3 regions of the Rhizobium sp. BT-226 genome follow, and region 3 is predicted to be linked to each of the others. Evidence: predicted binding sites of a transcription regulator. Region 3 holds the regulator's gene; each other region holds the start of a gene.
What was found. The regulator PhoB, encoded in region 3, activates phosphate uptake and scavenging genes when phosphate is short. The targets are predictions, from matches to a motif close to TGTCATNNANCTGTCAT.
Positions count from the first base shown of each region.

Region 1: OIU37_RS24990 (NAD-glutamate dehydrogenase) is a predicted target of PhoB. The motif match lies at 1,765-1,781, and genes of this name have one in related genera.
Region 2: OIU37_RS27155 (acid phosphatase) is a predicted target of PhoB. The motif match lies at 3,205-3,221, and genes of this name have one in related genera.

Region 1 covers NZ_JAOYTI010000004.1:93,749-101,159, forward strand. The annotation lists gene OIU37_RS24990 (NAD-glutamate dehydrogenase) at 1-1,558, opposite strand, end outside; gene pdxY (pyridoxal kinase PdxY) at 1,835-2,710, shown strand; gene OIU37_RS25000 (carbonic anhydrase) at 2,782-3,423, shown strand; gene OIU37_RS25005 (GGDEF domain-containing protein) at 3,520-5,139, shown strand; gene OIU37_RS25010 (lytic transglycosylase domain-containing protein) at 5,185-6,006, opposite strand; gene OIU37_RS25015 (aspartate-semialdehyde dehydrogenase) at 6,276-7,310, opposite strand.
Region 2 covers NZ_JAOYTI010000005.1:19,025-26,435, forward strand. The annotation lists gene OIU37_RS27140 (alpha-N-arabinofuranosidase) at 1-623, opposite strand, end outside; gene OIU37_RS27145 (transcriptional regulator) at 834-1,760, opposite strand; gene OIU37_RS27150 (cytochrome-c peroxidase) at 1,863-3,152, opposite strand; gene OIU37_RS27155 (acid phosphatase) at 3,351-4,895, shown strand; gene OIU37_RS27160 (IclR family transcriptional regulator C-terminal domain-containing protein) at 4,950-5,708, opposite strand; gene OIU37_RS27165 (3-oxoacid CoA-transferase subunit A) at 5,867-6,574, shown strand; gene OIU37_RS27170 (CoA transferase subunit B) at 6,571-7,260, shown strand; gene pcaF (3-oxoadipyl-CoA thiolase) at 7,271-7,411, shown strand, end outside.
Region 3 covers NZ_JAOYTI010000002.1:1,278,187-1,285,597, forward strand. The annotation lists gene OIU37_RS16525 (aspartate aminotransferase family protein) at 1-333, opposite strand, end outside; gene OIU37_RS16530 (GcrA family cell cycle regulator) at 754-1,287, shown strand; gene phoB (phosphate regulon transcriptional regulator PhoB) at 1,534-2,217, opposite strand; gene phoU (phosphate signaling complex protein PhoU) at 2,350-3,063, opposite strand; gene pstB (phosphate ABC transporter ATP-binding protein PstB) at 3,107-3,922, opposite strand; gene pstA (phosphate ABC transporter permease PstA) at 3,939-5,261, opposite strand; gene pstC (phosphate ABC transporter permease subunit PstC) at 5,258-6,739, opposite strand; gene OIU37_RS16560 (substrate-binding domain-containing protein) at 6,908-7,411, opposite strand, start outside.

The sequences.
Region 1 (7,411 bases), on a different contig from region 3:
CGGCCACGGTTTCCTCCGGCGTGAAGGAATCCTGGAAGGCTTGGTCGACGGATATCTTCGGAGCTTTGGCCCCGGCCAGCGCCTCGAAACGGTCGTCCCAGCGGGCCGTGATTTCGCGGATCACCTGCTCGAGCTTTGCCTGCGGAATGCGTGGCGTCTTGCCGCCCGAGCGGCCGATGATGAAATGCACGCGCGCCACGCCGCCTTCCGGGAAAGCCGGGTAATAGGCGGAGACACGACCGTCGTAGACAGTCTTCAGATAGGTGCCGATCCGTTCGCGGACGATCGAGTCATACTCCTCGCGCGGCACGTAGACGATCACCGAGACAAAGCGGTCGAAATGGTCGATGCGCGGCAGGACGCGGACGCGCGGCCGATCGGCCAAGTCGTTGATCTGTTCGGCAAAACTTGCAAGCAGCGTCGTGTCGATCTGGAAAAGGTCGTCGCGCGGATAGGATTCCAGCGTGTTGTCGAGCATACGGCCGGAATGGCTCATCGGGTCGAAGCCGAAATGTTCCTTCACCTTCTCGATCTTGGAACGCAGCAGCGGGATTTCCGAGGCGAGCGAGGTATAGGCGGTCGAGGTGAAAAGGCCGACGATGCGCAGCTCGCCGGTGACGTTACCCTCAGCGTCGAAGCGCTTGACGCCGACATAATCCATATAGGCCCGGCGATGGACGATCGATTTCACATTCGCCTTGGTGACGATCAGGAAGTCGGGGCCGTCGAGGAAGGCGAGGATCTCAGGCGTTGTCGTTACGGCGTCCTTGCCGGTGCGCAGCACGAGAACATCGGGATTGGAGAGGATGCCGAGGCCTGCACCCTTGTCGCGTTCGACCCTGGCATCGGTCCCCTTGCCGGAATAGACATATTCCCGCATGCCGAGGAAGGTGAAATTCTCATCGCGCAGCCAGGTCAGGAAAGCGACGGCTTCGTCGCGATCGGCCTTCTTCCGGCTGGCGCCATTGGCCGCAAGCTCGGCGATCACTCCGTCGATCTTGGAAAGCATCGGCTTCCAGTCGGAAACCGACAGGCGGACCTGTTCGAGGACTTTTTCGATGCGTTTGACGAGATCGGCCGCCTGGGCGGAATTGAGGGGGGCAATATGAAGCTGGATATGGCTGACGCGGTTGGCCGGATCGCTCGGGTGATCGGCGGAATACATCGCCGGCGCCTTGCCCTTTTCCATGACCAGGATGGGATGCACGGCCATGAACAGGTCGCGATAGGTGCTCGTCACTTCGCCCATGACCGATTCAAACAGAAAAGGCATGTTCTGGTCGGTGACTGAAAGCACCGAGACGGCGATGCCATCAGGCGTCACATCGGCAATCGTGTCGATGCTGACGCGGCGCGCCTTGCCGTTCCAGGCAGCAAGCTCCTTTGCCGAATGCACGGCGGAGAGCGCTAGCATTTCCGGCGTATAGAGTTCGAGATCGTCATTGCTTGCCCGGCCGAAGAGAATTTCCGGATCGAGATGCGCCTCGCCTGTCGCCTTGGCGATCTTGCGCGCGCTTTCGATCTGCTTTTCCCGTTTCGGATTGTTTCTGGCAGCCATGGATCGCCTCCCTCAATGTCTGATTTTTTGCAAGCTAGCAGAAGATTCTTCGAAAAAATCTCTAAAAGAGAGGTCCGAAGGATTGTTTTGACGCTTTTTTGGCGCTGGAAAAGAGAAATTGTAAGAGATTTTCCGCTTTCTTCGCCAAGCGAAAGCGAAAGTCCCGTCTTCCGGTTTTTCGTTCCGCCGAACATTTCCACGCCCGCATGAAGAATGGTTGACAGCGTGGCGTCAAAAAGATCATCAAACGCGGTCATCATTCGGATCTTGGATATCATGTCGGAAAATGCAGCGGGCGCAGTCATCGTCATTTCCAGCCATGTGGTGCGGGGCTCGGTCGGAAACCGGGCAGCCGTCTTTGCGCTGGAGACGCTCGGTCATCCGGTCTGGGCCTTGCCGACCATCGTGCTGCCCTGGCATCCCGGCCACGGCCGCTCGACGCGGCTGACTTTTGCGGAAACGGATTTCGACGCGGCGATCGACGATCTGATCCGCGCGCCCTGGATCGGCGAAGTCAAGGCGGTGCTTTCGGGCTATTTCGGCAATGCCGCCCAGGCGCGCTCCGTCGCCCGGCTGATCGGCGCGCTGAGGCAAAACAATCCCGAGCTGCTCTATGTCTGCGATCCCGTCATGGGCGATCTCGGCGGCCTTTACGTGCCGGAAGCGACCGCTGAGGCCATTCGCGATCATCTCATTCCGCTCGCCTCGCTCGCGACGCCGAACCGCTACGAACTCGCATGGCTTTCGGGGGCAGCCCTCGAAGATAACAGTGCGATCATGGAGGCGGCGCTCGCGCTCGGACCATCGCGCATGCTCGTCACTTCGGCGGTGCCGATGATGGCGGGTGGCACCGGCAATCTCTATCTTTCCGGCCGTCACGCGCTTCTTGCGGAGCATCGCGTCGTCGACAACCCGCCGAATGGTCTCGGTGACCTCATCGCCGCCGTCTTCCTGTCGCGCCTGCTTTCCGGGATCGAGGACGAAAAGGCGCTGCAGCTTGCCACCGCCAGCGTCTTCGAGGTGCTTGCGCGTGCCGTCAAGCGCGGCAGCAACGAGTTGATGCTGGCAAGCGATGCTTCCAGCCTTTCGACGCCGATGGCCATGGTGCAGATGCGCCGGCTCGTGCACCCGGCGCAGCGGCGGAAAAAATGACGCATCTGCCAATATGCTCATTTTGCGGTGCAGCAGTTGATCTTGGCTTCGGCGCGCGCTAATCCAGAAGCATGCAGCGTTTTCCAAACCCCCTTCTGGACGGCTATCGCAACTTTATGAACGGGCGTTATGCCGACGCCCGCGACAGGTATCGGCAGCTTGCCGAAAACGGTCAGAGTCCCCATACGCTTGTCATTGCCTGTTCGGATTCTCGCGCGGCACCGGAGCTGATCTTCGATGCCGGCCCAGGCGAATTGTTCGTCATCCGCAACGTCGCCAACATGGTGCCGCCCTACGAGCCGGACGGTCATTTTCATTCGACCTCGGCCGCACTCGAATTTGCCGTGCAGGTGCTGAAGGTCTCGGATATCGTCGTCATGGGCCATGGCCGCTGCGGCGGCATCCGCTCAGCGCTCGATCCGAATGCCGAGCCATTGTCGCCCGGCGATTTCATCGGCCGCTGGATGTCGCTGGTCAAACCCGCCGCCGAGCAGATCCAGAGCAACGACGTGATGACGGCTGCAGAGCGGCAGACGGCGCTGGAGCGTGTCTCCATCCGCAATTCGATCAACAATCTCAGAAGCTTTCCCGACATCAAGGCGCTCGAGGAAGCGGGAAAGCTTCATCTCCACGGCGCCTGGTTCGACATTTCGACCGGTGAACTCTGGGTCATGGACGCCGAGACACGCGACTTCATTCGTCCCGAAATCTAGGGACATGCCAGTTTATCAGTTTTTTAAGGATTGTTGTTAAGCTTGCCGTCAATTGGTCGCGCACGACCGACGTTTTGATCACCGTGGCGATTGGCGATGAAGTTCGAAACCATCAAAAGGGTTATCCTGGCCGCCATCATGCTGCCCTTCGTCTTCATGCTCATTGAAGGCGTCGTCGTCATACGTTCTTCGGTCAATCAATATTGGAACCTCGAAAAGGACCGGCAGTTCGCCGATGTGCTTGCCCGTGGCGGGTCGATCGCCGCCACGGAGATTCTGACCGAAATTGGCGCGACCCGCCGCTACCTTGCACATCCCAGCAGCAGGACTGCCATCGACATGCAGCAAAGCCGGGTGACGCTCGATCGCGAACGCCGCGCTTTTTACGCCAGCCTGCCCTCCCGCGATGCGCTCGACGAGGGTCTCGTCGGCGAATTATCGATTCTCAGCCTTGCCTATAGCCGCATCGTCGCGGCGCGCAGCGCCGTCGACCAGGGCCGTTATACCGGCAGCGATCCCGGTTCCATCTACTGGTATGCGGCTCTCAAGCAGCTTGCCGTCGTCGATGCGCTTTCACCGCTGATCAGCGATCCGGTGCTGCTTGAAAAATCCAACCAGCTGATGGGCATCCTGCTGACCTATTACGGCGAAAGGCTGATCACCGGGATCGGCACCCGTTATCTCGACCAAGGGGCTTCCGCCAGATTGCCGGTGGAGCTCTTCGTGCAGGGCAAGGTCATGCTCGGCGAGGGCATGGATCACATGGTTTTCCATTCCTCCGCGCCGGTCGTGCGCCACATCGTTGCTTATCTCGGCCGCAGCAGCCAGGTGAAGGCGGATGCGATCACCGATGCCATTCTCGCCGGATCGCGGCCGACACGCGCCGTGCATGATTTCTGGGCCGCCGCGCAGAGCGAGCGCATGAGCTTCCTGCAGCAGAAAATGATCGAGGCCGCACAGGATATTCACGAGACCGGCGAAAACCTTTCGACGCGCTCGCACATACACCTGACGCGGATCCTGGCGCTGTGTGCCGGCCTGCTGATACTCGCCACATTGGTGCTGCTGCTGGCGGCAAAGGGCCTGCACCTGATCGACCGGCTGACCCAGGATCGGGAGACGCTGGTGGGCGAGTTGCGCAGCGCCGCCCAGACCGATCTTCTGACCGGCCTTTACAATAGGCGCGGCTTCGAGGTCGCCGCATCCGCACTTCTCACACAGGCCGAGCACGGATCACGCTGGATTTCCGTCGTGCTCTTCGACCTCGATCATTTCAAGAAGACCAACGACGTTCACGGGCATGACGCCGGCGATGCCGTGCTCCGGCATGTCGCGGGCGTCGCGCGTGAGAATTTTCGTTCCTTCGATCTGCTGGTGCGCCATGGCGGCGAGGAGTTCCTGGCGCTTCTGCCCGATTCGACGCCTGACGATGCCGCAATCGTTGCCGAGCGTGTGCGGCTGGCGATCGAGGCGGCGGAAATCCCCCTGCCGAGCGGCGATGTTCTCAAGGTGACGGCGAGTTTCGGATGCGCCGGACGGGCAAATGAAGCCACCAACCGGAACTTCGAGGATCTGGTCAAGCGCGCCGACCTGGCGCTTTACGCCGCCAAGGCCTCCGGCCGCAATTGCGTCGTCTCGGGACCAATCCTGCCGGCCCCGGTGCAGGAGGAGCGACGCAAGGCGGCGTCCGGCGGCGGCTTTGATTCCCGCATATGAAAAACGCCGCATATCGCAGCGGCGTTTTCGCGTATTTTATCGGGCCTATCTGCCGTCGATCTGCTGACCGATATAGGCGATAGCCTGCTGGTAGACGCTGGCGGCGTTCCAGCCCTGGATGGCAACGAAATTCGGCTCTCCCGGCTGATAGCCGGCGCCGGCGCGCCAGCCGTGGCCCTTGAGGAAATTCGCCGTCGAGGCCAGTGCATCGGCGCGGGAACCGACCATGTCGACGCGGCCGTTGCCGTCGCCGTCGGCGCCGAAGCGCACCACATTGCGCGGCAGAAACTGCGTCTGGCCGATTTCACCATGGGCAGCGCCCTTGGCCTGCGGGCTCAGATAACCCTCGGAGACGAGCTGGAGTGCTGCATAGAGCTGGTCGGTGAAATATTGCGAACGACGGCAGTCATAGGCGAGGGTCGAAACAGCCGACAGCGTATGCTGGTTGCCCATATAGCTGCCGAAACCGGTCTCCATGCCCCAGATCGCAATCAGCGGGCCGGCCGGAACGCCGAAACGGCGCTCGATCGAGGCAAAAAGCGCCTGATTGGCGGCCTTCATGCTGCGGCCGCGGGAGATGATCGCGGCACCGCCGCGCTTCTGCATGAAAGCGTCGAAGGAGAGCTTGAAGCTCTTCTGGCCACGGTCGGCGGCAATCGTCGGCCTGTTGTAATTGACGTTGGCGAAGGCGCGGTCGAGGACCGAGCGGCTGACGCCGTTTGCCGCCGCTTCCTGCTTGAAGTCGGCGACCCATGCACCGAAACCGCTGCTATTATTGCCGCATTGAGCGCCCTGGGCCGCTGCCGGCAGCGCCTGGAGGACGCCCGCCGCCGTAAACGCCGCCAGAAAGAATGTTGTCATGCGCATGAGAAACCCCGCTTCCGATCTACTGAAGCGCGCCGCGGCCGATTGGGGCCATGCGACGCGCTCAAAGTCTTCGTTCTGTCTGTCCCGAACCGCTGCGCGGTTTTGGACGGCATGCTTTGGCTTGATGCCGGGCAGAATGCCAGCCGAAGACGATCTTGTCACGATCACCTTTTTCAGCAAGCGCTTATGGACAGAAGCGTCCACAATTCGGCAAAAGCCCTGCCTCAATCATCAGCAGGGCTTTAGCATATTATGGTTTACAAATGGTATCAGGCGGCCTGCTTGCGCGGCTTGACGAGACCACGATTGACGAGCAGCTCGGCGATCTGGATGGCGTTCAACGCAGCGCCCTTGCGCAGATTGTCGGAGACCACCCAGATGTTGAGGCCGTTTTCGACCGTCGCATCCTCGCGGATGCGCGAAATGTAGGTCGCATCCTCGCCAGCGGATTCATAAGGCGTGATATAGCCGCCATCCTCGCGCTTGTCGATGACGAGGCAGCCCGGTGCGTCGCGCAGGATATCGCGGGCCTGGTCGGCGGTGATCTCGTTTTCGAATTCGATGTTGACGGATTCCGAATGACCGATGAAAACCGGCACGCGCACCGCGGTGCAGGTCACCTTGATCTTCGGGTCGAGCATCTTCTTCGTCTCGGCCAGCACCTTCCACTCTTCCTTGGTGTAGCCGTCCTCCATGAAGACGTCGATGTGCGGGATGACATTGAAGGCAATACGCTTGGTGAACTTCTTGTTCTCGATCGGATCGGCGACGAAGACGGCGCGCGTCTGGTTGAAGAGCTCGTCCATGCCGTCCTTGCCGGCGCCGGAGACCGACTGGTAGGTCGAGATGACGACGCGCTTGATCTTGGCGAAGTCGTGCAGCGGCTTCAACGCCACCACCAGCTGGGCGGTCGAGCAATTCGGATTGGCGATGATGTTGCGCTTGGTGAACTGGCTGATGGCATCCGGGTTCACTTCCGGCACGATCAGCGGCACGTCGGCGTCGTAGCGCCAGGCCGAGGAATTGTCGATGACGATGCAGCCCTGCTGGCCGATCTTCGGCGAGAACTTCTTGGAGACCTCGCCGCCGGCCGACATCAGGCAGATGTCGGTATCGGAGAAATCGTAATTCTCCAGATTGGAGACCTTCAGCGTCCGGTCACCGTAGGAAACCTCGGTGCCCTGCGAACGCGAGGAGGCGAGTGCCACGACCTCATCGGCGGGGAAGCCTCGCTCGGAGAGGATGTTGAGCATCTCCCGGCCGACATTTCCGGTCGCTCCCGCAACTGCTACTTTGAAACCCATTTCTCAAGCTCTCTTTCTCTTCTCTCCTCTTGTCCGATGAGGGGAAAGGCGCGATTAATCGCGTCTTCCTGTCCCCAGCCGAGCCGGGGAGAGAGCGGCAG
Region 2 (7,411 bases), on a different contig from region 3:
ACGAGCTCGAGCGACTTGTCGAAGCCGCGCATGGCCTTCGCCGTCTCATCCGCCAGCCGGCCATATTCATAGGCCGACTTGTGGCCGACCTGCCAGGGACCATCCATCTCGTTGCCGAGGCACCACAATTTGACATCGTGCGGATTGGACCAGCCGTGCTTGCGGCGCAGATCCGACCAGTAGGTGCCGCCAGGATGATTGCAATATTCGAGGAAATTGCGGGCCGCATCCAGGCCGCGTGATCCGAGATTGACGGCAAGCATCGGCTTGGTATTCGCCTTCTTGCACCAGTCGACGAATTCATTCACGCCGATCTGGTTGGCTTCGCGGGTGCGCCAGGCAAGGTCGAGGCGTACCGGGCGTTCCTCACGGGGGCCGACGCCGTCTTCCCAATTATAGGCCGAAACGAAATTGCCGCCCGGATAACGGCAGTAGGGCGTGTCGAGCTCACGCACCAGATCGAGGACATCCCGCCGGAATCCGTCCTCGTCGGCCGTCGGGTGTCCGGGCTCATAAATGCCCCCGTAGATCGCCCTGCCGAGATGCTCGAGAAATGAACTGTAAAGCCTGGAATCGATGGTCGCGATGCGGAAATCGCGGTGAACCACAACGTTCGTCTTCAACGGATCCTCCCGTTTATATATCAGGTATTTTGTTTTCTTACCTCTAACTTGATATCAGGAATGTCGTTCTGTCAACCAAGTTGCGATTTTAATCATACTAATATGAATATTGGGGAAAATTGTTTAATTTCAGTTGTTTGGGCGATTTTATCGGCGACCAAAACTGGAAAGAATCAAGATATTTAAATCAAGATTTCCGATTTATATTTTTCAGACGTGCAGCCGCATGATGATATCACGCCCGTGATTTCCGAAGCCGCGGCCGAAAATATTCACGCCGCCGGTATGGCCGGCATTCTCGGCGATGCCGACCCGAAGCCGGATGGAGGAGTGCTGGGCAAGGGCGAGATCGCTGAGCGTGACATTCGAGGCGGCGATACCGTCGATAAAGGTTCCGCGCGTGGAAATCCGCCAGGTTTTCATCATCCCATATTGCGAGCCCTCGAGCTTCCACCATGCCGGCGTGAAGGCGCCGCGCTTGTCGCCGTAGTCGCCGGGCGACGTCCAGGTGCCGATCGCCATTCCATTGACCCAGAGGGTTATATCGGACGGCCAGTCCGGATTGGTGCCCGGCACTTCCGACGACAGCTCCAGCGAAAATTCGATGGCGCGGATATCCTTGTTCAACACCTTGGCATTGTTGGGAAATTTATATTCCACATATCCCCTGCCGAACCAGACGAGCCCGGCCTGCATGCGCTGCGGATCGAGAAAATAGTCGGGAACATCGAGCGGGCCGATGACGCTCTCGGTGGAGCAAAGACCGCACGGCGCATGGACGTCGCAACTGGTGTACAACCCCACAGGCATCTCGACTTCGATGATATTGTTGGCCCTTTGGGCGGCACTTTCCTCAAAGCTGATCAGAATTTCGCTGTAGATCGCCGAGCAGATCTTCTGGTTTCCCTTGCGGGCCTTCGTCAGCTGGGAATCAACAAGCCGGGCGTCTTCCAAAATCTGGATCCCGGTGGCGACGGTCGATTGAGGCAGCGAAAGAGCACGCGCGATATCGTTGATATTCATCGGCCCTTTAGCGCAAAGCAGCTTGAGCATCTCCAGCCGCGCCGGCGCCGAAAGCGCGCGTATCGCATCATTATTCTCGCCGGCGGCAATCGTCAAAAACGAACGTTCCATCATTCCCCCAGTATTTCCGATGAAATGATGTATATCGGAAATTATGATACATCAAGTGGGAATGCTTCGACGGTTTGATTGTTATTGTTGAGAAAGACGTCATTCCTAATGCCCGGTCGCCTCAGGCTGCAGATCGGCATCGGTCAGGGTTCCGAGGAAAGCGACGATGTCGTCGATCTCGGGGTCGGTGAGGGCAGGCGCGTCGCCCGGTTTCCTGCCGAAGGGCGGATCCTGGTTGAGATTGTTCCAATAGGCTTGCGGCAGGTCGTCATATTTGCGGACGGTGCCGTCTGAATTTTTGGGATACCAGCGGCCGGGATCGCTGTCGCGCGTCGCATAGAAGGAGACGACGTCGCGCAGCGAGTGGAAATAGCCGTTGTGGAAGAAGCTCTGCTTCAACGCGACATTGCGCAGCGTCGGGGTGCGGAACAGGCCGCAATAGTCGCTGCGTCCGGCAAAGTCGGTGCGCTGAGGGCCGCAAAGGCCGAGATCGTGGTAGTTCGGGTCGCTGTTGGCCGGGATCGCCATGTTGCGGGGTGCGGCAAGCCCGAGGAAGCCGAAATCGGAAAATTGCGGCGGCTCGCCGTCATTGGCGGGCTCGCTTAAGTGACAGCTCGAACAGTTGCCCTTGGCGGGATCCTCGAACAGTTGCCGCCCGCGCAACTCCTGCGCCGTCAGTGTCGCCTTGCCGGCGAGAAAGGCATCGTAGCGACTGGAATAGGGATAGAAATCCGGGCCGCTCTGTTCGAAGGTGGCGAGCGCTTCGGCGGCGGCTGCGAAGGCATCCTCGGGATCGTCGAAAACGGTCTGACCGAAGGCCGCCTTGATGTCGTCGGCATAGGCGGCCTTGCGCAGCTTCGCCACCACCTCGGCCGCATCCCTGTTGCCCATCTCGAAAGGCGAGAGCAGCGGGATTTTTGCCTGATCGGCGCCGTGATCGACCCGGCCGTCCCAGGTCAGGCCGCCCGTCGGGCCATTGTCGACACTTTCGTCGCCCTCGTCCTCGGAATCGTAATAGTGCTCGGTGAAAGCAGGCACGGCCTGCAGGTAACGCAGCGTCGGAACGGCGCGCAGCCCCGGCTGGTCCATATGTTCGCCGCCCATTTCGACCGGCACGGCCGATGCCGGGCCGAAGGCGTGTGCCGGATTATGGCAGGAAGCGCAGGCCTGGAGCCCCGAGGCTGACAGCGAGGTATCGAAGAATATCTTGCGGCCGAGCGCGGTCAGCTTTTCGGCCCGGGCGAAAGCCTCAGTGCGCGACATCGGTCCGGGATGCAGGCCGGCGGCGGTCGCCGCGCTGCTTTGCCGCAGGGGAAAAATGGCAAGACCAAGCGCCATGGCACCCATGCCGACGGCCAGGCCGGACCGCACAAGCCAGATGATCTTCGTCGTCATGATAAGGATTCCAATAAGTTGGCGCTGGTTTCCTCCATGATCGAACCTCCTTGCAACAAATTGATGACGGCGATCCTCCTGCGGCATCACGGCAACCCCTGGTGTCACAAAGTTGATAGAAGGCCGGAATAGCGTCGAGGTGCCCCGAGCGTTCTCCGCTCCCTCTAGCCAACGCCCCTTAGCCATGAGGTACTCTCCGTGAAAAGACTGAAACTCCTCCATTCGATCTGTCTCGCCGGATCGGCCATCGTGCCGTTTGCGATGGCGACGGCAGCCCATGCGGCGCCGGCCGGTTACGACAAGATCGACAATGTCGTCATCATCTATGCCGAAAACCGCAGCTTCGATAATCTCTACGGCAGCTTTCCCGGCACCGACGGGCTCTCCAACGTCACTGCCGATCGCGCCCGCCAGCTCGACCGCGACGGCCAGCCGCTCTCCGAGCTGCCGCCGGCCTGGGGCGGCCTCACCGCCAAGGGTGTCTCGCCTGCCGTCACCGAGGCGCAGTCGGCCCATCTTGCCAATGCCTCCTTCGCGATCGACGATCCGCAGGGCTTCGCCCAGGCTCCTTCTGTCATCACCCGCGATCTCTGGCATCGCTTCTACCAGGAGCAGATGCAGATCGACGGCGGCAGGAACGACAAGTTCGTCGCCTGGGCCGATTCCGGCAGCCTGGTCATGGGCCATTACGACGGCTCCATCCTGCCGATGTGGCAGGTCGCCAAGAAATACGTCATTGCCGACAATTTCTTCCAGGGCGCCTTCGGCGGTTCCTTCCTCAACCACTTCGCGCTGGTCTGCGCCTGCGCGCCCTATTATCCGGATGCCGACAAGAGCCCGGCCAAGCCCACCATCGCCAAGGTCGATGCGGACGGCACATCCCTGACCGTGGCGGAGAACGCGCCGAAGTCGGCGCTGGAGGGCGCACCGAAATTTGTCTCCGACGGCACGCTGACGCCTGACTTCTACGCCGTCAACACCATGCAGCCGCCCTACCAGCCGAGCGCCAATCCGCCGGCCAAGGACGGCGATGCGGCCTATGCCGATCCGGCGGCGGCAACGACGCTGCCGCCACAGCACGAAATCACCATCGGCGACCTCCTGTCGCTGAAGGGTGTCAGCTGGGCCTGGTATAGCGGCGCCTGGCAGGCAGTCCTGGACGGCAAGAATGCCACCCCGGTGCCGAACTTCCAGTTCCATCACCAGCCGTTCAACTATTTCGCCAATTTCGCGCCCGGCACGCCGGCGCGCGCCGAGCATCTGAAAGACGGCGGCCTTGGCGGCGAAGCCTTCCTCAGGGATATCGACGATGGCAAGCTGCCGGCGGTTTCCTTCTACAAGCCGCAGGGCAACCTCAACGAACATGGCGGTTATGCCGATGTCTCGAGCGGCGACCAGCATCTTGCCGATGTCGTCTCCCATCTCGAAAAGAGCCCGCAATGGGGCCATATGCTCGTCATCGTCACCTATGACGAGAATGGCGGTTTCTGGGATCACGTCGCGCCGCCGAAGGCCGATCGCTGGGGCCCGGGCAACCGCATTCCAGCTTTCATCATCTCGCCCTTCGCCAAGGGCGGCATGGTCGATCATACCCAGTACGACACGACCTCGATCATCCGCTTCATCACCGCGCGCTACGATCTGCCGGTGCTGCCCGGCATCCTCGCCCGCGACAAGGCGTTGCGCAACAACGACCGGCCGCCGATGGGTGATCTCACAGCCGCGCTCGACCTGACGCATTGACCGATTACGAGCGGCCCCGGTGCTGGCTGGGGCCGCTCGGAACGAAGTCTATTGTCAGCGGCGCAGCAGCGGCCGCAATGCGGCCTGTGTTTCCTTCAGCAGCGGCAGATAACGTTCCTTCATCTCCGCGGCCGGGACGAGGGCGGCCGGCGCGCCGATATTGATCGCCGCGACCGTTTCGCCGCGGTCGTTGTCGATAGGCACGGCGATGGAGCAGAGGCCGATTTCCAGCTCCTGATCGATAATGGCGTAACCCTCAGTGCGGACCCGACGGAATTCGGCGATGAGATCATCGGGGTCGGTCCTGGTATTCGCAGTGTTTTGCTTCAGCTCGCTACGGGCAAGGATGGCGCGTGCCTCGCTCTCGGCAAGGGCCGCAAGCAGCACGCGCCCCATCGAGGCGCAGTAGGCGGGCAGGCGGCTGCCGGGGGTGAGGTTGATCGACATGACTCGGCGCTGCGAGGCGCGGGCGATATAGACGATGTCGGTGCCGTCGAGCACCGAAGCCGAGGCGCTCTGGCCGGCCTTTTCCGAGAGATGATCGAGATGCGGCTGCAGCAGCGCCGGCAGCGGCGTCGCCGCGAGATAGGCATGGCCAAGCCGCAGGATCTTCGGTGTCAGCGTGAAGAACTTGCCGTCATAATCGGCATAACCGAGCTCGGCGAGCGTCAGCAGCGAGCGCCGCACGGTGGCGCGGTCGAGCTCGGTCAGCTTCGAGGCCCCGGCGATCGAAAGCCGCTGCCGCGTTTCGCCGAAGGCTTCGATGACCTTCAGGCCGCGGGCAAAGCCGCTGACGAAATCCGTTTCGCGCATGGGTTCGGTCTCCAATAGTTTCATCCCATTCTGTGCGGTATACGAACAAATGTCAAATATCGCACAAAATACATTGCCGCCCGAGATGCCGCGCTTTATGTCTGCGCCAGAGGACGGGATGGAGTTCCCGGCCGCATTTAGCCAAGGAGAGATCCCGCATGGACAAGACAGTCGGGAGCACGGCGGAAGCCGTCTCTGAGATCGGTGATGGCGCGACCGTCATGATCGGTGGTTTTGGTGGCTCGGGCGCGCCGATCGAGCTCATCCATGCCTTAATTGACAAGGGCTCCAAAAACCTCACCGTGATCAACAACAATGCCGGCAACGGGCGCATCGGCATCGCCGCGATGATCGATGCCGGCATGGTGCGGAAGATGATCTGCTCTTTCCCGCGGTCGTCGGATCCGCGCGCCTTCACGGATAGATATCTGGCCGGCGAAATCGAGCTCGAGCTGGTGCCGCAGGGAACGCTTGCCGAGCGCATCCGCGCCGGCGGGGCCGGCATCCCGGCCTTTTATACACCAACGGCCTACGGCACCGAACTTGCCAACGGCAAGGTTATCGCCGAATTCGATGGCCGCCATTACGTGCAGGAGCGCTGGCTGAAGGCCGACTTCGCGATCGTCAAGGCTGCGATCGGCGACATCCAGGGCAACCTCACCTACAACAAGGCCGGTCGCAACTTCAATCCGCTGATGTGCATGGCGGCGGTAAAGACGATCGTCCAGGTCTCATCCATCGTGCCGGCCGGCGGCATCGATCCTGAGCAGGTGGTGACACCAGGCATCTTCGTCGACCGCGTCGTCGCCGTCCCCCGTCCCCAGCAGGAAGAAGAGCTCATTCGAGCCGGAGTGGCCTACGTATGACCATCGATACTCGCGAAGACATCAAGCTCTCCAATGCGCAGATCGCCTGGCGCGCCGCGCAGGACATCGCCGACGGCGCCTATGTGAACCTCGGCATCGGCTTTCCCGAAATGGTCGCCCGCTATCAGCCACCCGGCCGGCAGGCGATCTTCCACACGGAAAACGGCATCCTGAATTTCGGCGAGCCGCCGGCGGCCGGCGAGGAGGACTGGGACCTGATCAACGCCGGCAAGAAAGCGGTGACGCTGAAGCCGGGTGCTGCCTTCTTCCATCACGCCGACAGCTTCGCCATGGTGCGCGGCGGCCATCTCGACGTCGCGATCCTCGGCGCCTATCAGGTCGCCCAGAATGGCGACCTTGCCAACTGGCGGGTGGGCAGCAAAGGCGTGCCGGCCGTCGGCGGCGCCATGGACCTTGTCCACGGCGCCAAGCAGGTCTGCGTCATCACCGAGCATGTCACCAAAACAGGCGAGCCGAAGCTGGTGGAAAAATGCACCTTCCCGCTGACCGGCGTCGCCTGCATCACCCGTGTCTATACCAGCCATGCCGTCATCGACATCGTCAAGGGACGCTTCGTCCTGCGCGAGAAGCTGGCTGCGATGTCGCAAGAGGAATTGCAGGCGATGACCGGTGCTCCGCTGCACGTCGAGGGGCCGGTTGGCGACCTCGTCGTCCCGCAACTCTGAGGAAAAAGCCATGACCGAAGCCTTTATCTGCGACTATGTCAGAACGCCGATCGGCCGCTTCGCCGGCTCGCTGTCCCAGGTGCGGGCCGACGATCTCGGTGCGATCCCGCTGAAGGCGCTGATGGAACGAAATGCCGCCGTTGATTGGGAA
Region 3 (7,411 bases):
GCGGCGTGCCGTCTTGATCGCGCACTCGAGCGCCTCGGCGCCTGAATTGGTGAAGAACACCTTATCGGCGAAGGTGGCGTCCGTCAGCCGTTTTGCCAGGCGCTCCTGACCGGGGATCTCATAGATGTTCGACAGGTGCCAGACCTTGTCGGCCTGCTCCTTCAGCGCGCCGACCACATGCGGATTGCTGTGGCCGACGGAGGTGACGGCGACGCCGGCGCCGAAATCGAGATATCGCTCGCCGGTTTCGGTGATCAGCCATACGCCCTCGCCTCGCTCGAACCGCAGCGGGGCACGAGAATAGGTGTCATAAAGCGGCGTGGCTTCAGCCATTGCGCGATCTCCATCAAAGTTGCCGGGCAATGACTCCGGCTAAGGAAACCAGGCCCGAAAAATTAAAAATGCCGCCTTGCGGCGGCCACTGGCACTATTTCCTTTTCGCGCTGCAATGTCAACAAAACTGCGCCCTTAGCCTATGCAGCAAGGGTGTACAGCGGCATTCTCAGTCTTCAACAGGCATTATTGCAGAAATGACACGCAGAGGCAGCAAGTTGGGGAAAACTACGAATTCGATTCATCCGGATTCATGCGACTCTTGTCACGGAGTCAGCCTCACACTAGGTTAAAGATCAATTACTAGACTGCATGCGGCGGAACTAGTCACCAAAATTGATCAAGCGTTTCTTGTTTCGGAGCTCCCGGGACAACGGTGAGGGATTCTGCCATCACCAACGCAAAAGGTGGAGACAGGGCATGAACTGGACAGACGAGCGGGTCGAGAAACTCAAGAAGCTTTGGGCCGAAGGACTGAGCGCCAGCCAGATCGCTGCGCAACTCGGCGGGGTCAGCAGAAACGCGGTCATCGGCAAAGTGCACCGGCTAAGCCTTCCGGGCCGCGCCAAGGCCGGCGGCACCAACACCGCGGCGCGAACGCCGAAACGCAATACATCGGCGCCGCGCGCGCCGAACTACGCCTCCCGGATCACCACCCGCACCGTTACCCGCCAGCAGGGCGCGACGATGCTGAAGGAAGAGATCGAGATCGAAACGATCGAGGAAATGGAATACGTGCCGAGAGGCAATGTGGTGGTGCCGATTTCGCGCCGCCTCGGCCTGACGGAACTGACCGAGCGCACCTGCAAGTGGCCGGTCGGCGATCCGCTGAAGGACGACTTCCACTTCTGCGGCTGCGAGTCCCCCGACAATTCGCCCTATTGCAGCTATCACCAGAAGCTTGCCTACCAGCCGGTCAACGAACGCCGCCGGGCGGCAGCGCGGGCAAGCTGAACGCGGGCAGCCATCGTCAGTATGTAGAAACGGGCCGAGTGGCCCGTTTTTTAATGCGCGGATGGAAGCTCAGGCTTCCCTCCGTCATGCTCGGCCTTGTGCCGAGCATCTGATCACCTCAACTACTTGAGGGAAAACCGTTTATTTTCAGATGCTTAATTTGGCGTGCGCAGATCCTCGGCACAAGGCCGAGGATGACGTCGCGGGCTTTGCCAGGGCTTTGTCAGCAGGCTCAGATGGAAGCCCTCAGGCTTCCATCGAATAACCGGCGCCGCGGACGGTGCGGATAACGTCCTGCATGTTGGAAAAATTCAGCGCCTTGCGCAGGCGGCCGACATGGACGTCGACGGTGCGCTCGTCGACATAGATATCGTGGCCCCAGACGCCGTCGAGAAGCTGCGAGCGGGAGAAGACCCGGCCCGGCGACGACATCAGGAATTCCAGCAGGCGGAATTCGGTGGGGCCAAGGCGGACTTCGCGGGTCTTGCGATGGACGCGATGGGTCTCGCGGTCGAGCTCGATGTCACCGCATTTCAGCACCGTCGACAACACTTCGGGACGGGCACGCCGCAGCATTGCCTTGACGCGGGCAACGAGCTCGGGGGTCGAGAAGGGCTTGACGACATAATCGTCGGCGCCCGTCGACAATCCGCGGACGCGCTCGCTTTCCTCGCCGCGCGCCGTCAGCATGATGATCGGCAGGCGCTCGGTTTCCGGCCGCATACGCAGGCGCCGGCAGAGCTCGATGCCGGAGACGCCCGGCAGCATCCAATCGAGGATGAGAAGATCGGGCGTGCGCTCCTGAAGCCTCATTTCGGCTTCGTCACCACGAAGGATGGTATCGACCTCGAAGCCTTCCGCTTCGAGATTATAGCGAAGAAGCACGCTGAGGGCTTCCTCGTCTTCAACAACTGCAACTCTCGGGATCATGCGTCTCGATCTCCTCGCGCATGATCCTTAAACCAGGGTGATTTAAGCAATGCATCCTGCGCAAATTCAGAAATTGGCTGCGACCTCTTTGCGCGCCCGGACGGGCGCGCACGCAATTGACTGGTGTGGGCGTTATTCGGTGACCGCGCCGACGGTGTTGGCGCTGTCGTCCTTCGGACGATCGCCTTCCGGCTGCGCGCCTGTCGCCATGTAAAAAATCGTCTCGGCGATGTTGGTGGCATGGTCGCCGATGCGCTCGATATTCTTGGCGCAGAAGAGAAGATGCGTGCAGCTGGTGATGTTGCGCGGATCTTCCATCATGTAGGTCAGGAGTTCGCGGAACAGCGATGTGTACATCGCGTCGATCTCGTTGTCGCGTTCACGGATCGCATTCGCCTTGTCGGCTGAACGATTGGTGTAGACGTCGAGCACTTCCTTGAGCTGGACGAGCGCCAGTTCGGACAGATGCTCGAGGCCGCGAGCGAGCTTGCGGGGAACGCCGGTGCTTTGGACGGCGATGACGCGCTTGGCAGTGTTCTTGCCGAGGTCGCCGACGCGTTCGAGATCGGCGGCGATACGGATCGAACCCATGATTTCACGCAGGTCCGAGGCCATCGGCTGACGGCGGGCGATCGTGACGATCGCCTTATCGCCGATTTCGCGTTCGGCGTGATCGAGGATCACATCGTCAGAGATGACCTTCTGCGCCAGCGCGGTATCGCCGTTGACCAGCGCCCGCACAGATTCGCCGACCATCTGCTCGGCCAGGCCGCCCATTTCGGAAATCCGCCTGGACAGGAACTTCAAATCATCATCATAGGCAGAAAAAATATGTGTCGATGCCATGGGCTTTATCCTCGAATAACGGGAAGGCTTGGTGTCGCCAAAATCAGCCGAAGCGACCCATGATGTAGTCCTGGGTGCGCGGATCGTCGGGATTGGTGAACATCTTGTCGGTGTCGTTCTCCTCGACGAGATTGCCGAGGTGGAACATGGCGGTGCGCTGCGAGACGCGCGCGGCCTGCTGCATGGAGTGGGTGACGATGACGATCGTGTAGTTCTCGCGCAGCTCGTGGATCAGTTCCTCGACCTTGGCGGTGGCGATCGGGTCGAGCGCCGAGCAGGGTTCGTCCATCAGGATGACTTCCGGGCTGACGGCGACGGCGCGCGCAATGCAGAGGCGCTGCTGCTGACCGCCCGACAGGCCGGTGCCGGATTCATGCACGCGGTCCTTGACCTCGTTCCAGAGGCCGGCGCGCTGCAGGCTGGTCTCGACGATCTGGTCGAGATCGGCCTTCGACTTGGCAAGACCATGGATGCGCGGGCCGTAGGAGACGTTTTCATAGATCGTCTTCGGGAACGGATTCGGCTTCTGGAAGACCATGCCGACGCGGGCGCGAAGTTCGACGACGTCGATATCGGGATCATAGACATCGTCGGTGTCCAGCGTGATCTTGCCGGTGACGCGGCAGCCGTCGATCGTGTCGTTCATGCGGTTGAGGCACCGCAGGAAGGTCGACTTGCCGCAGCCGGACGGGCCGATCAGGGCGGTTACGGTGTTTTCGCGAACGTTCAGGTTCACATCGAAAAGCGCGCGCTTCTCGCCGTAGTAAACCGAGACATCCTGGCCGATCATCTTATACGGGACGTTGCTCATCTTCTGATCCAGCGCCTTCTCAACTGCAGCTTCCGTCAACATGTTCATGATCTTGTAACTCCGTTTACCAGCGGCGCTCGAAGCGACGACGCAAGAGGATGGCGCCCATGTTCATGACGATCAGGAACAGGAGCAGGACGATGATGGCACCCGAAGTACGCTCAACGAAGGCACGTTCGGCCTCGTTGGCCCACATATAGACCTGTACGGGCAGAGCCGTCGAGGGATCGAGCGGTGTCGTCGGCGCATTGGCGACGAAGGCGACCATGCCGATCAAGAGCAGCGGCGCGGTTTCGCCGAGCGCGTGCGCCAGGCCGATGATCGTGCCGGTCAGGATGCCGGGCATGGCGAGCGGCAGCACATGGTGGAACACCATCTGCATTTTCGAAGCGCCGAGGCCGAGCGCTGCGGCGCGGATCGACGGCGGCACGGCGCGCAGTGCCGCACGCGTCGCGATGATGATCGTCGGCAGGGTCATCAGCGTCAGCACCAGGCCGCCGACCAGCGAAGCCGAGCGCGGCAGGCCGATGAAGTTGATGAAGACGGAAAGACCGAGCAGACCGTAGACGATGGAAGGGACCGCGGCGAGGTTGTTGATGTTGACCTCGATCAGGTCCGTCAGCTTGTTCTTCGGCGCAAACTCCTCGAGATAGATCGAGGCGGCGACGCCGATCGGCAGAGAAAGCACGAGCACGATCAGCATCAGGTAGAGCGAGCCGATCAGGGCGACGCCCAGGCCTGCGGCCTCCGGACGGCTGGAGTTGCCGTTGACGAAGAGGCCGGTGTTGAACTGCTTGTGGAGAGCACCGCTCGCCTTCAGCTCGTTCATCCAGCCAACCTGCTTGTCGTTGACCTTGCGGTTCTTCTCATCGACCAAGAGGTCGATCTGGCCCTTGTTGGCGCTGTCGACATTGGCGTCGGCGAGCACCGTGACATTGACCGTCTTGCCGATGATCGACGGATCGGCGATCACCATATCGCGTAGCTGGATCGGCGCACTCTTCGACAGCATGGCGGATGCATCGCGCACGTCGGGACGGCTCGAGGCATTGATGTTCAGCTGCTTGACGATCGCGTCACGCAGGAGAACCGGATAGTTGGCGGCGATCAGCACCGAAGGGTCGGTCGCACGCTTATTGTCGGGGTCGATCGTCTTCTCAACGAATTCGATCGGCAGGGTGATCGCCGTCTGCTGGAAGGCGGTATAACCTTTGCCGATCACCGTCCACAGCAGGATGAAGAGGAAGACGAGACCGAAGGTGATGGCGGCGATGCCATAGGCCTGGAACCGGCGCTCGGCGGCATAGCGGCGCTTGATGCCGATATCGCGGCGGGCTGGCGCCTTGGAAACGGTGACGCCGGCGGTGGGAGAAACAATATCCGTCATTCGTACTGCTCCCGGTATTTGCGCACGATGTAGAGCGCATAGATATTGAGGCAAAGCGTGATGCAGAACAGGGTGATGCCAAGGGCAAAGGCAACCAGTGTCTGCGGCGAGGTGAACTCAAGGTCGCCGGTCAGCTGGTTGACGATCTTGACGGTCACCGTCGTCATCGGCTCGAAGGGGTTGATCTGGATGCGGGCAGCCACACCAGCGGCCAGCACGACGATCATGGTTTCGCCGACGGCGCGCGAGGCAGTCATCAGCAATGCGCCGACGATGCCGGGAAGGGCTGCGGGCAAGACCACTTTCTTGATGGTTTCGGAGCGTGTGGCACCAAGACCGAGCGAACCGTCACGCAGTGACCGCGGCACGGCGGTGATGATATCGTCCGACAGCGAGGACACGTAAGGGATCAGCATGATGCCCATGACGATACCGGCCGTCAGAACGCTCTGCGCCTGAATGAAATTGCTGTAGTTGCCGGAGAGAAGGCCGCTGACCTGGGCGGAGAAATCGCGCAGGAACGGGCCGACGGTGACGAGCGCGAAGAAGCCGTAGACGATCGTCGGAATGCCGGCGAGCACTTCAAGCAGCGGCTTGGCGATCGAGCGCACCTTCATCGAGGCGTATTCGGCCATGTAGATGGCGGCAAAGAGGCCGACCGGCACGGCGACCAGCATGGCGACCAGGCCGATATAGATCGTGCCGAGCAGCAGCGGGATAAGGCCGAACTGACCGAAGGACGAGCTGCCGGCGCCGGCAAAGCGCGGATCCCAGACGGTGCCGAAGAAGAAGTCCATGGCGGGAACGGCCGCAAAGAAGCGGGCGGCTTCCGACAGCATGGAGAGCACGATGCCGATCGTCGTCAGAATGGCGATCGAGGAGGCGAGCAGCAGGCCCCAGAGCATGACGCGCTCGACCCGGTTGCGGGCGCGGAAGCGGGGAGCGATGGAGCGCAGCGCGTAGAAGGCGCCGGCAACGGCGAGAGCGAAGACGATCGCCGTCATGGCGATGCGGCTCGTCATGCTCATGGCGTTGAGCGTCCTGGCGGCGTCGATCATGTAAGGCAGCGGCTGGCTGGCAAGCGGCACGCCCTTTTCGAGGAGCTTGGCCTGCAGCGCAGCCGGATCGTTGCCGACCGCAGCAGTTTCATCCGATGTCAGCATCGTCAGGCCACGGGCAACCGTTGCCACCGTCGAATAGCCGAGATCCTGCTCGACCGAGACTTGAGCCCTGATGTCTTCGGGAAAAGCGCCGCGAACCGAGGACTGGATGATGCCGGGGCTGATGGAGAGCCAGAGGCCAAGGACGATGAGGGCGGGAAGAACTGCCCAGATCGCCGCATAGGCGCCGTAATAGGCCGGCCGTGAATGCAGTGAGGAGGATCTGCCTCCGGCAAGCGCCGTGGCACGGTTGCGCGCGACCAGATAGGCGGCGACTCCGATCACCATAAGGCACAAAAGTATGATGGATGTGCTCATTCGTTACGTCCCCAGGCCCATAGCCCCAAAAAGCCCGGCAGCTTGATCAGCCTGCCTTCAGCTTCCAATCATGGAGAAGGAATTCAACCCTGCAGCTCCGGAACCGCCGGCGCGCAGGGCATAAGCAATGCCGGCGCGGACCAAAAGGCACCGCGCCGGCAAAAGTCATTACATAGCCTTACCGGCTTCGACGTCCTTGCGGATCGCTTCGCGCTCGGCATCCGGAGCGGCAACCAGGCCGTATTCGACGAGCGGGCTGTCAGGGCCGATCATCTGGTCGGATACGAAGAAGTTGACGTATTCCTTCAGGCCCGGAACAGCGCCGAGATGTGCCTTCTTGACGTAGAAGAACAGCGGGCGGGAAACCGGGTAGGTGCCGTTGGCGATCGTTTCGGTGGACGGAACGATACCGCTCATGCTCGCGACCTTGAGCTTGTCGGCGTTGTTTTCGTAGAAGGAAAGGCCGAATACGCCGACGCCGGTCTTGTTGGCGGCAATGCGTGCGAGGGTTTCCGGATAGTCGCCGTCGATGTCGACAGCAACGCCGTCCTTGCGGACTGCGACGCAGGCCTTGCCCTGGGCAGCCTTGTCGGCGATTTCCTTGGCGATGACGTCGGTTGCGCCAGAGGCCTTGCAGCCGGCAGCGAGAACGTTCTGTTCGAAGACTTCGCG